Regions from separate parts of the Klebsiella sp. Sb-30 genome, predicted to be linked through region 1. Evidence: predicted binding sites of a transcription regulator. Region 1 holds the regulator's gene; each other region holds the start of a gene.
The links. The regulator LexA, encoded in region 1, represses DNA repair genes until DNA is damaged. The targets are predictions, from matches to a motif close to TNCTGTATGTACATACAGNA.

Region 1 (4,269 bases):
CAACGAGCGTTGACGAGAGGCCAGCAGCGCGGTGCAGCACAGGTTCATGGCGTTGGCCGCGCCGGCGTTGTTGATGCGCACCATCAGATCGGAAGCAATGTTGTTGACCGTCGGTGTCAGCCACGATGGGCGCACCGCTTCGATCGGATCGATTGACTCACGCCATTCCGGAACATGCTGGTTCAGGTAAGTCATCAGCGGCAGTGGTTCGCCAAAGTTAACATAGCCCTGACCGAGGTTACGCAGCTTGCTCAGGCCGCGCAGCATCTGCGGCAGACTCTCTTTTTCTTTCGTCGCACCGCGCAGCTCTTTGGCGTAGGTGCCCACTTCCATCACGTGCTCGTAACCGATGTAGATAGGCACCAGCGTGATCGGTCGGGTCCCGCCGCGCAGCATGGCCTGGATGGTCATCGACAGGGTGCCGGTTTTCGGATCCAGCAGACGGCCGGTACGCGAGCGGCCCCCTTCAACGAAGTACTCCACGGAGTAACCCCGGCTGAACAACTCGCCGAGATATTCGCGGAACACCGTGGAATAGAGCTTATTGCCCTTAAAGGTACGGCGAATAAAGAATGCGCCACCGCGGCGGAAAATGGGGCCTGCTGGCCAGAAGTTCAGGTTGATACCGGCGGCAATATGCGGCGGCACCAGCCCCTGGTGATACAGCACGTAGGAGAGCAGCAGATAGTCCATATGGCTACGATGGCACGGTACGTACACAATTTCGTGCCCTTCATGGGCCAGCTGACGTACGCGCTCGGCGTTGTGGACGTTGATCCCCTGATAGAGACGGTTCCAGGTAAAACCGAGAACGCGGTCGGTCAGGCGAATCATCTCATAAGAGAAATTCGCGGCGATCTCTTCCATCAGCGCGATGGCGTTTTGCTGCGCCTTCTCATGGGAAATTTTCTTGCTGCGCGCTTCATCTTCCACCGCGCGGGCGATGGCTTTGGAGGCCAGCAGCTTATTGAACAGATCCTGACGTGCCGGCAGACGTGGGCCGACGGCGGCCAGACGTTGGCGGGCGAAGTGCATACGCGCGACGCGGGCCAGCTTCTGGGCGATAATTTTATCGGTGCCGTGTTCGGTGGCCATTCTGCGCAGAGAAACCGGCGGCGAGAAACGGACAAAGCTGTCGCGGCCCAGCCACAGAACGGCGAAGAACTTCTGAATGCCATTCAGCATGCGCAGCGGCGGGTTTACTTCGCCTTTTTCGCGCCCTGGCGCACGACCAAACATCACCGAGACTGGCACCATTTGCACGTCCAGGTCAGGATGGTTGCGGTGCAGATCCAGGTAGTCGTGGAACAGCTTAATCGACTCTTCTTTCGGCGCGTAGTAGGTAAAGACGCGCGGGCCACCGTGGATAAATACGTAGCGCGGCAGCAGCGCGCCATCGATTTCCAGCGGTTCAAGCGGATCGGGTAAATCGTGCTCCAGGCACTGGGCGCGCAGGGTCAGCAGGTCCGCCTTGGAATTATAAGGCAGGACGTACATGATCGGACGCGAGGTATCCAGCCCTAATTCCTGAGCAGGTTCTGCGGGAATAGACTTGCTTTTTACCAGCACCCGTAATGGTAAATTCAGTAATTTATAGTAAATTCGTTGCCAGCCGGACATAAACGATGTGAAGCCTCTGGTTAATCATGCAAATGCGCGGCAAGAATAACAGAAAGCGCGCAAAATTTCCGTTGCCACGCGGCAAACGCGTACACTCATTGACGTCATTTACATAAAAAGGTTCTTTTGATGGCCAATAATACCACTGGGTTAACCCGAATCATTAAAGCGGCAGGTTATTCCTGGAAAGGGTTCCGTGCGGCATGGATAAATGAGGCCGCATTTCGTCAAGAAGGCATCGCCGCCATTGTTGCTGTCGCGATCGCCTGCTGGCTGGACGTTGACGCCATCACGCGTGTGCTGCTGATAGGCTCGGTCCTGATAGTGATGATAGTCGAAATTCTTAATAGCGCGATTGAGGCGGTGGTGGACCGTATTGGCCCGGAACATCATGAGCTGTCCGGTCGGGCGAAAGATATGGGTTCTGCGGCGGTGCTGCTGGCCATTGTGATCGCGCTGATCACCTGGGGCCTCTTGCTGTGGGCCCGCTATCACTGAGCGACCACTTTGTGAGATGCCCCCGCCTGGCGATGTCCTCCCGGCGATCGGCCGACCCCCGATGGGTTTTGCCCGGCTGGCGACAACCACCCCTGGCGCAATGGGCTATCGGGGACGCAAAATGGAAAGAATCTCCTGATTTTTGTGTGAAATTTGATTCCAAAATCACCGTTAGCTGTATATACTCACAGCATAACTGTATATACACCCAGGGGGCGGGATGAAAGCGTTAACGACCAGGCAGCAAGAGGTGTTTGATCTCATTCGGGATCACATCAGCCAGACGGGCATGCCGCCGACGCGTGCGGAAATTGCTCAGCGCTTGGGGTTCCGTTCCCCAAACGCGGCGGAAGAACACCTGAAAGCGCTGGCGCGTAAGGGCGCGATCGAGATTATCTCCGGCGCCTCCCGGGGGATTCGCCTGCTTACGGAAGAAGAACCGGGTTTACCGTTGATTGGCCGCGTGGCGGCCGGTGAGCCGCTGCTGGCTCAGCAGCATATCGAAGGCCACTTCCAGGTCGATCCGGCGATGTTCAAGCCGAACGCCGACTTTTTGCTGCGGGTAAGCGGCATGTCAATGAAAGATATCGGTATTCTCGATGGCGATCTGCTGGCGGTCCATAAAACGCAGGATGTACGCAACGGCCAGGTTGTCGTGGCGCGTATTGACGAAGAGGTCACCGTTAAGCGTCTTAAAAAACAGGGCAATATCGTCGAACTTCTGCCAGAAAACAGCGAGTTTTCCCCTATCGTGGTGAATCTACGCGAACAAAATTTCACTATCGAAGGGCTGGCCGTTGGCGTGATTCGCAACGGCGAGTGGCTGTAACACCTTCCCCACGCAGCATCGTCTGATGCATGATGCTGCGCTGTCTCCTCCCGGTCAGGCTCTTTCTCATGTTCTTTAACGCCGCTGATAAGGCCCTGTGGCGCCTGGCGCTACCCATGATTTTCTCCAATATCACCGTTCCGCTGCTGGGACTGGTGGATACCGCCGTGATTGGCCATCTCGACAGCCCGGTTTACCTCGGCGGTGTCGCGGTCGGCGCGACGGCCACCAGTTTTCTCTTCATGCTGCTGCTTTTCCTGCGGATGAGTACCACCGGACTGACGGCGCAGGCCTTTGGCGCCAAAGATCCTCTCCGCCTGGCGCGGGCACTGGTGCAGCCGCTGGGGCTGGCAACAGGCGCCGGCCTGCTGATTGTGATTTTCCGAACCCCGCTTATCGATCTGGCGTTGCATATTGTTGGCGGCAATGACGCGGTGCTGGAGCAGGCGCGGCGCTTTCTCGACATCCGCTGGCTGAGTGCGCCGGCATCGCTGGCAAACCTGGTGCTGCTCGGTTGGCTGTTGGGCGTACAGTACGCCCGGGCGCCGGTGATTTTGCTGATCGTTGGCAACCTGCTGAATATTGTGCTCGATCTGTGGCTGGTGATGGGCCTGCACCTGAACGTGCAGGGGGCCGCGCTGGCGACGGTCACCGCCGAATATGTCACCTTTATCATCGGGCTGCTGATGGCAAGGCGCGTGCTGGCGCTACGCGGCGTGTCATTTGCCCTGCTCAAGCGCGCGTGGCGCGGAGATGTGCGCCGCTTGCTGGCGCTCAATCGCGATATCATGCTGCGCTCTCTGCTGCTTCAGTTGTGCTTTGGTGCGGTGACCGTTTTCGGCGCTCGTCTTGGCGGTGAGATCGTTGCCGTCAACGCGCTCCTGATGACCATGTTGACCTTCACCGCCTATGCCCTGGATGGTTTTGCTTATGCCGTGGAAGCGCACTCCGGACAGGCGTACGGCGCGCGTGACGGTAGCCAGTTGCTTGATGTCTGGCGGGCGGCCTGCCGCCAGTCGGGAATGGTGGCGCTGGCCTTTGCGGCAACCTATGCCGTAGCCGGGCAGCAGATTATCGCCCTGTTGACTTCGCTACCCTCGCTTCAGCTGCTTGCCGATCGCTATCTGATCTGGCAGATCGTTTTGCCGGTGATTGGCGTGTGGTGTTATTTGCTGGATGGCATGTTCATCGGCGCGACGCGCGGGGCTGAGATGCGCAACAGCATGGCGGTGGCGGCGGCGGGGTTTGCCCTGACGCTGCTGACGCTGCCGGTCCTTGGCAACCACGCGCTATGGCTGGCGCTGGCGGTCTTCCTCGCGCTG
Region 2 (4,269 bases), 2.1 Mb from region 1:
TTCCGGCTGACCTCATCATCGAAGCGCACGTTGTTATAGCCGACGATGCAGGTTTTCGGCACCGTGAACAGATCGTGAATCCGGCGGGCAAAGGCGGCTTCATTATCGCCTTTGGCGTTCGCTTCCTGCGGGGTGATCCCGGTTATCATCACCGCCTGCGGCTGCGGCAGATAGTCGTCGGCCAGTTTGCAGTAGAAAACCTCCGGCTCACCGATGATATTCAGTTCGGCATCGGTGCGAATGGCGGCGAACTGGGCCGGCCGATCGAGCGCAGGGTGGGTACCGAAGGTTTCGTAATCGTGGAATAAAAATCCGGGCTGGTTGGCGCTATCTTGCATAATCTGTTCATTTTCCATGGTGGCTGGCACCCGTTATGGTAAACGATTTACCTGGGCATCAGAAGGGCGTTGGCTGCGCGGCGCTTTTGCCGTGTCATATTTTCTTGCAATTAAACCCTGATTTGAAAGGAGAACTTCCGTAAAAAGGACGGCGAATCTGTCAATTTAGAGGATATGCCGTTGAAAGGCCGTTTTTTTATTGCTGTAACTTTGCTCGCTTCGAGCGTTTCTTGCGCATTTGCTGCCAATGATTTCCCCGTCACCGTGCCGCCACCGTCCATTCAGGCGGGCTCCTGGGTACTGATGGATTACACGACCGGGCAGATCCTGACTGCGGGTAATGAACACCAGCAGCGCAACCCTGCCAGCCTGACCAAACTCATGACCGGATACGTCGTCGATCGCGCCATCGACAGTCATCGTATCTCCTTTGACGATATTGTGACCGTCGGCCGCGACGCCTGGGCGAAAGGCAACCCTGTCTTTGACGGCTCGTCGTTGATGTTCCTTAAGGCCGGCGATCGGGTCAGCGTCCGGGATTTAAGCCGCGGCCTCATCGTCGACTCCGGCAATGATGCCTGCGTGGCGCTGGCTGATTATGTCGCAGGCGGCCAGCCGCAGTTCGTGGCCATGATGAATGAGTACGTAAAAAAACTGCATCTGCAGGATACCCACTTTGAAACCGTGCATGGCCTGGATGCGCCGGGTCAACACAGCTCGGCGTACGATCTTGCGGTGCTGTCGCGGGCGATCATTCACGGCGAGCCCGACGTTTATCACATGTACAGCCAAAAAAGCCTGACGTGGAACGGGATCACCCAGCAGAACCGGAACGGGCTGCTATGGGATAAGACCATGAATGTTGATGGATTAAAGACCGGGCATACCTCCGGCGCCGGCTTTAACCTGATTGCCTCCGCGGTGGACGGCCAGCGGCGCCTGATTGCCGTAGTGATGGGGGCCGATAGCCCGAAAGGGCGCGAACAGCAGGCGGCAAAACTGCTGCACTGGGGCCAGCAAAATTTCGACACCGTTCAGGTGCTGCAAAAGGGCAAAAAGGTCGGCAGCGAACGTATCTGGTACGGTGATAAAGAACAAATCCAGCTGGGCACCGATCAGGATTTCTGGCTGGCGCTGCCGAAGTCGGAAGTGCCGCGTATTAAAGCCAAATATGTGCTGGATAAAAAAGATCTTGAGGCGCCAATTGCCGCAAATCAACGGGTCGGGGAAATCTCACTCTATGACGGCGACAAAGTGGTCGCTCACTGGCCGCTGGTGACGCTGGAAAGCGTCGGCAAGGGCGGGGTGTTCTCGCGGATGAGCGATTATCTGCATCACGCGCTGTAACCGCAACGCCCCGCACGGGGCGTTTTTTTTGCTCATTTTTCGCCCCCCTTCATTGGCCACTCTGTGAATCAGCGCACATACTGATGTGCATCACCTGGCTACAGTATATGTACATTTATACAGTCGTTATCACTGGTGGAGGCAATATGAACTACAGCGTGAAGTCCGTCGGCAAACGAACCATTGCCGGTTTTCATATGGTGGGGCCCTGGGAGCAGACCGTTAAACAGGGTTTTGAGCAGCTTATGGCGTGGGTCAGCGGCCGTCAGATTCCGGCACAGGAGTGGGTGGCCGTTTACTATGACAATCCCGATCAGGTTCCACCGGAGAAGCTGCGCTGCGATACGGTGGTCACCGTAGCAGACGATTTCGTCATTCCGCCCAATAGCGAAGGGGTTATTCTCACTGAGATTGCCGGGGGAGAGTATGCAGTCGCCAGCGCGCGGGTGGAAAATCACGACTTCTCGACGCCGTGGCTGGCGTTCTTCAATAGCCTGGTGCAGAGCAAGGCGTATCGGCTGGCGGAAAAACCCTGTTTTGAGGTCTATCTCAACGACGGCAATCAGGACGGTTACTGGGACATCGAAATGTATGTCGCGGTGGAACGGGTGGCGAAATAAGCGCTTACCCCTGCAGTGGACAAGGTTTTTTACATTAGCGTACTGCTTACATTGAAAAAGCAGTTACAATTGGCCTTTGCTTCCTGCCGCCGTTTGCTTGCTGGAGAGGTCTGTGCGCGCTGATAAATCACTTAAGCCTTTCGAAATCCGTCTGTATCGCCACTATCGCGTGGTGCATGGTATTCGAATTGCTCTGGCCTTTGTCCTTACCTTTTTGCTGGTTCGTTTGCTGAATGTACCGGAAGGGACGTGGCCTCTGATCACTCTGGTGGTGGTGATGGGGCCGATTTCGTTCTGGGGCAACGTGGTGCCGCGCGCCTTTGAGCGTATCGGCGGCACTATCCTGGGCTCGGCGCTCGGGCTGGTGGCGTTAAAGCTTGAGCTTATCTCCTTACCCGTCATGGTGCTGTGGTGCGCGGTGGCGATGTTCCTCTGCGGCTGGCTGGCGTTAGGGAAAAAACCGTATCAGGCGCTGCTCATCGGCATTACGCTGGCGGTGGTGGTGGGCGCGCCGCCAGGGGATATGCACACCGCGCTATGGCGAAGCGGCGATGTTATCTTTGGTTCCCTGCTGGCCATGCTGTTCACCGGCATCTGGCCGCAGCGGGCGTTCCTGCACTGGCGAATCCAGATGGCAAATTACGTCACCGCCTTCAACCGTCTTTATCAGGCCGGATTCTCCCCCAATCTGGTGGAAAGACCGCGGCTGGAAAAACATCTGCAAAAAGTGCTTAACGATGTGGTGAAGATGCGCGGGCTGATTACCCCGGCGAGTAAAGAAACCCATATCCAGAAAGCCATCTTTGAAGCTATTCAAACCGTGAGTCGTAACCTGGTCTGCATGCTGGAACTGCAGATCAATGCATACTGGAGCTCGCGTCCCGGCCATTTTGTGATGCTGAACGCCCACACGCTGCGCGAGACCCAGCAGATGACCCAGCAAACGCTGCTGACGATTGCGCATGCGCTGTATGAAGGTAATCCGCAGCCGATTCGCGCCAACACGGAAAAACTCAATGATATCGTCGCCGAACTGCGCGAACTAATGAAAGAACATCAGGGAGATAGCCTGGCGGAAACCCCGATCCACGGCTACGTCTGGCTGACGATAGAACTGGCGCGCCAGCTTGAACTGCTGTCGAATTTAATCTGCCGGGCTTTGCGTAAATAAAAACCAGATGCGCGCAATTTGCCCACAGGTTGCTTCGATTCAGCAGCATTTAGGGTTATGATAAACGTAAAGGAAAAAACATTGTCATCCGCGGCTGCTAACAGTTATGTTAGCCCTATATAGCAGTCGCTTTAGCGAATCCGAATCTCAAATATTAGGGGTGTAAAAATGGAAACAACTAAGCCTTCTTTCCAGGACGTACTGGAGTTTGTTCGTCTGTATCGTCGTAAGAACAAATTGCAGCGTGAAATTCAGGACGTTGAGAAAAAGATCCGTGATAACCAGAAGCGCGTACTGCTGCTGGACAACCTCAGTGACTACATCAAACCGGGCATGAGCGTTGAAGCTATTCAGGGCATCATCGCCAGCATGAAAAGCGATTACGAAGATCGTGTTGATGACTACATCATCAAAAATGCCGAACTGTCGAAAGAACGTCGTGACATTTCCAAAAAGCTGAAAGTCATGGGCGAAGCGAAGGTCGAAGAGTAATCGCATCGTACCTGCCCGGCGGCGGCTCTCGCCGTCGGGAATTATCCCCTCTCTGATTTATCTCCTTCTCCCGGTGGCGAACCGCTGCGTCACGCCAGCTTTCATGCGCGACGGCGTTCACGACGGGCTATGGCAAATCACCTGCAAGTGCTACGAGGAACATGATGGACAATCTTTCGGCCTTCATCGCCGACATTCCGCTGCCGGACCGCGCGGCGATGGCTCAGGCGCAACAACATCTGGATGGGTTATTGAAACCCCCGGGCAGTCTGGGACGACTGGAGGCGCTGGCAGTACAGCT
Region 3 (4,269 bases), 110 kb from region 1:
GCGAAAGACCTTACTGACCCCTTCCGCAACGATATCGCCGGTGTAAGGCGCCAGCAGCTCAGCCGGATCGAATTCCGCCAGGTCACATAGCGCCACCGTGTTCTGCACCACCTGCAGGTCGCCCTGCACTTCCAGATCACCGCTGCGAATAAGCGCCGTGAGCTGTTGACGGTTGCGCAGCTGTGGCAGCACGCTGAGACGAGTAATGACGGTACAGTCGGCATCGCCTTCCCAGGTCCCCAGCACATCCACCTGACGCTCGCTGAAGACCAGCACAACCGGCGTCGACAGCTCCTTCAGCTCAACGCGCAGCACCTTCCCCAGCAGACGCTGGCGAGCAGGTTTTAACGCTTTGTCGCGCCAGAGAAAGGTATTGAGGGCGGTTTCAATGCCAGCGGTAACCAGTGGTTTGAAAGGCATGCGATCCCTCCTGTCAGAACTTATAACCGCGGTGCAACGCAACGATACCAGCCGTCAGGTTGTAGTAGTCGACGTTTTCGAAACCGGCGTCCTGCATCATGGCTTTCAGGGTGTCCTGATTCGGGTGCATACGAATAGATTCCGCCAGGTAGCGATAGCTTTCACCGTCTTTGGCAACCAGTTCCCCTACGCGCGGCAGCACGTGGAAGGAGTAGGCATCATAGGCTTTGCTGAGCGGCTCAATAATCGGTTTCGAGAACTCGAGCACCAGCAGACGACCGCCCGGCTTCAGGACGCGATACATTGAACGCAGCGCCTTTTCTTTATCGGTGACGTTACGCAGGCCAAATGAAATCGTGATGCAGTCAAAAGTGTTGTCGGCAAACGGCAGCGCTTCTGCGTTAGCCTGAACGTATTCAACGTTGCCGACGATGCCGATGTTGCGCAGCTTTTCGCGCCCCATTTTCAGCATAGAGTCGTTGATATCTGCCAGCATGACGCGCCCCGTTTCACCCACCAGGCGAGAGAACTTCGCCGTCAGGTCGCCGGTACCGCCGGCCAGGTCCAGAACGGTCTGTCCACGGCGTACGCCGCTGCAATCGATGGTGAAACGCTTCCACAAACGATGAATACCGAACGACATCAGATCATTCATAACATCATATTTTGCGGCCACAGAATGGAATACATGTGCCACCATGTCCGCCTTCTGCTCTTTGGCTACCGTCTGAAAACCAAAGTGCGTCGTTTCTTGTGAATCCTCAACCATCTCAATGCCTGCTTATCAAGAAAATGTTCGCCGAGTGTAACAGATTCAGCGCATTTCCCATACGGTTCAACGCGGCATAGAGGACTCGCCGGACATCGTCTCATCGGCCGGATCGGAGGTAAATTCGTTATCTTCAAGCGCTTTTTCGTCTTCTTCAGAACGATATTCGTCATCCTGAGCCGTTGCCTGATCGACTAAATCAGGATTAATCCCGCGCTTCACTTCAACGCCAAGACCGCGGAACGCTTCTGCCTGCACCAGCAGATTTCCGCGCCCGGAAGCAAGCTTTTTCATCGCCTGGCGATAGTTATCCTGGGCTTTATCCAGGCTCTGCCCGATGGCGGACATATCATCAACGAACAGTCGCATTTTGTCGTACAGACGACCTGCGCGCTCAGCGATTTTCTGCGCATTGCGGCTTTGATGTTCATAACGCCAGAGATTGGCAATCGTCCGCAGCGCCACCAGCAGCGTCGTCGGACTGACCAGCATAATGTTGTTCTTCAGCGCTTCGCTGATAAGTTCAGGCTGGCGGTCGATAGCCAGCAGGAAAGCCGGCTCCACGGGAATAAACATCAGCACATAGTCGAGCGAGCGCAGGCCCGGCAGCTGTTGATAATCTTTACGTCCGAGCAGGCGAATATGGTTACGCACCGAGGCGATATGCTCCTGCAGCGCCGCCTCGCGGGTGTAGTCATCTTCGGCATTGAAATAGCGTTCGTAGGCCACCAGCGTCATTTTGGCATCAATGACCACGTCTTTCCCCTGCGGCAGGCGAACGATGACATCGGGCTGCATGCGCGAACGACCTTCTGTTTCGATGCTGACCTGGGTCTGGTATTCATACCCTTCGCGTAGCCCGGAAGCTTCCAGCACGCGGGTTAGCACCACCTCTCCCCAGTTACCCTGCGTTTTGTTATCCCCTTTCAACGCCCGGGTCAGGTTCAACGCCTCCTGCGCCATCTGCGCGTTCAGCTGCTGCAGATTGCGGATCTCATGGGCCAGCGTATGCCGCTCACGCGCCTCCTGGCCAAAACTGTCCTGCACCTGGCGGCGGAAACCGTCCAGCTGTTCACGCAGCGGCGTCAGCAGGCCATGTAAACTCTGCCGGTTCTGCTCATCGACGCGCCGGTTGCTGTGTTCGAAAATGCGGTTTGCCAGGTTTTCAAACTGCTCGCTCAGACGCTGTTCGCTGTTCACCATCTGGCGGATTTTATCCTCGGCGTGGATCCGGGTAGATTCAAGGCGGGTGGTGACTTCGCGGAGATCGGCCTCCAGAGAGCTATTGATATCACGCAGGCTGCGCAGTTCGTTATTCAGCAACTCACATTCATCGCGCCAGTGGGCCTCCTGCACCAGCTGCTGGCGCGCGGCGCTGAGCTCGATATCCAGTTCACGGCGCTCCTCGATAAGGTCGGCGCGAATTTGGTCAGCTTTGGCTTTGGTCGCCAGCCACCCTGCGACCAGCCCTACGGCCAGCGCCACGATGGCACTTATCACAATCGAGATATCCACAACGCCCCCTGCGGCAACAACTTACGGCACAAAAATAGAATTGTGCTGTACAAACGTCCAGTTTAAAAGAGATTTCCTGCGAGGCGCAGCGCAAAAAAGAAAGGCCGGAAGATCCGGCCCTGGGTGGAGAGGCGAGGAATTACAGCAGACGGCGAGCCGCTTCGACGACGATTTTTACCGCGTGGCTTTCGGTTTGCTTCATGGTTTCCGCGTTCGGAATTTCCTGCTGGGTACGGTTGACGATAACCCCGGCAACCATCCCGGCACGCAGCCCCTGGCTGGCACACATGGTCAGCAGAGTCGCAGACTCCATCTCGTAGTTCATGACCCCCATTGACTGCCACTCTTCCATAGAACCTTTAAAACGGCTGACCACGCGACCGGAGAAGGTGTCGTAGCGCTCCTGGCCCGGGTAGAAGGTGTCAGATGATGCGGTCACGCCGATATGGGTGGTCGCGCCGATCGATTTGGCCGCTTCAACCAGCGCAGTGGTGCAGGCAAAGTCAGCCACGGCCGGGTATTCCATCGGCGCAAAGTGCAGACTCGCGCCATCGAGACGTACGGATGCGGTGGTAACCAGCACGTCACCGACGTTAATGTGTGGCTGGATAGCGCCGGTGGTGCCGATACGCAGGAAGGTACGAATCCCCAGCTGCGCCAGTTCTTCAACGGCGATGGACGTTGACGGGCCGCCGATACCGGTAGAGCAGACAATGACCGACTTGCCATCCAGTTCGGCACGCCAGGAGGTAAATTCGCGGTGAGATGCCAGCTTGACCGGCTTATCCATCAGCGCGGCGATCTTTTCCACACGCTCCGGATCGCCAGGGACGATAGCCAGCGTAGCCCCTTGTAAATCGTTTTTGGTGAGGCCGAGATGAAAAACATCAGACTTAGACATAAAAAACTCCTCTGTGGGTCGAATTATCAGCAGAAGCAAAACGGTACTTTACAGAAGCTACCCGCTTAGTTTTGTGACAAAAATCACCATGAACAAAAATCATTGCAATGATTTTCCATCAAAAAGTGATAAACATCACATTAACAAGTTATATTCATCGTGTCTGAACAAAAGATAGCCTGTTTCAGGCACTGTGCTTTGTTAACGTCCGGTCGATAGCGTCTATAGTTATCGATGCGCTAATAAATAAGGGTACGGAGAATACCATGACCACAACCAAGCAACCTGGCTTTGCGCCTGCAGCCACGCCGCACGCTTCTACCGCCGTTCATACCTCGGAGGAGAGCATCATCACAGGCGAAACGTCGATCCCCACTCAGGGAGAGAACATGCCGGCCTATCATGCTCGTCCGAAGAACGCCGATGGCCTGCTGCCGGTCGTTATCGTTGTTCAGGAAATTTTCGGCGTCCATGAACATATCCGCGACATTTGCCGCCGTCTGGCGCAGGAGGGATATCTGGCTATCGCACCAGAGCTCTACTTCCGCCAGGGCGATCCGAATGACTATACCGATATCCCCACCCTGTTCCAGGAGCTGGTCAGCAAAGTGCCGGATGCGCAGGTGCTGGCCGACCTCGACCATGTCGCCAGCTGGGCCGCACG

Region 2: sbmC (DNA gyrase inhibitor SbmC) is a predicted target of LexA. The motif match lies at 1,791-1,810, and genes of this name have one in related genera.
Region 3: rmuC (DNA recombination protein RmuC) is a predicted target of LexA. The motif match lies at 2,748-2,767, and genes of this name have one in related genera.

The regions. Positions count from the first base shown of each region.
Region 1 covers NZ_CM172749.1:5,044,975-5,049,243, reverse strand. The annotation lists gene plsB (glycerol-3-phosphate 1-O-acyltransferase PlsB) at 1-1,620, opposite strand, end outside; gene AC236I_RS23590 (diacylglycerol kinase) at 1,750-2,118, shown strand; gene lexA (transcriptional repressor LexA) at 2,339-2,947, shown strand; gene dinF (MATE family efflux transporter DinF) at 3,016-4,269, shown strand, end outside.
Region 2 covers NZ_CM172749.1:1,786,475-1,790,743, forward strand. The annotation lists gene sbcB (exodeoxyribonuclease I) at 1-338, opposite strand, end outside; gene dacD (serine-type D-Ala-D-Ala carboxypeptidase DacD) at 519-1,685, shown strand; gene sbmC (DNA gyrase inhibitor SbmC) at 1,832-2,305, shown strand; gene AC236I_RS08390 (FUSC family protein) at 2,418-3,476, shown strand; gene AC236I_RS08395 (DUF496 family protein) at 3,645-3,968, shown strand; gene cobT (nicotinate-nucleotide--dimethylbenzimidazole phosphoribosyltransferase) at 4,133-4,269, shown strand, end outside.
Region 3 covers NZ_CM172749.1:5,151,802-5,156,070, forward strand. The annotation lists gene ubiJ (ubiquinone biosynthesis protein UbiJ) at 1-420, opposite strand, end outside; gene ubiE (bifunctional demethylmenaquinone methyltransferase/2-methoxy-6-polyprenyl-1,4-benzoquinol methylase UbiE) at 434-1,189, opposite strand; gene rmuC (DNA recombination protein RmuC) at 1,256-2,704, opposite strand; gene udp (uridine phosphorylase) at 2,844-3,605, opposite strand; gene AC236I_RS24080 (dienelactone hydrolase family protein) at 3,872-4,269, shown strand, end outside.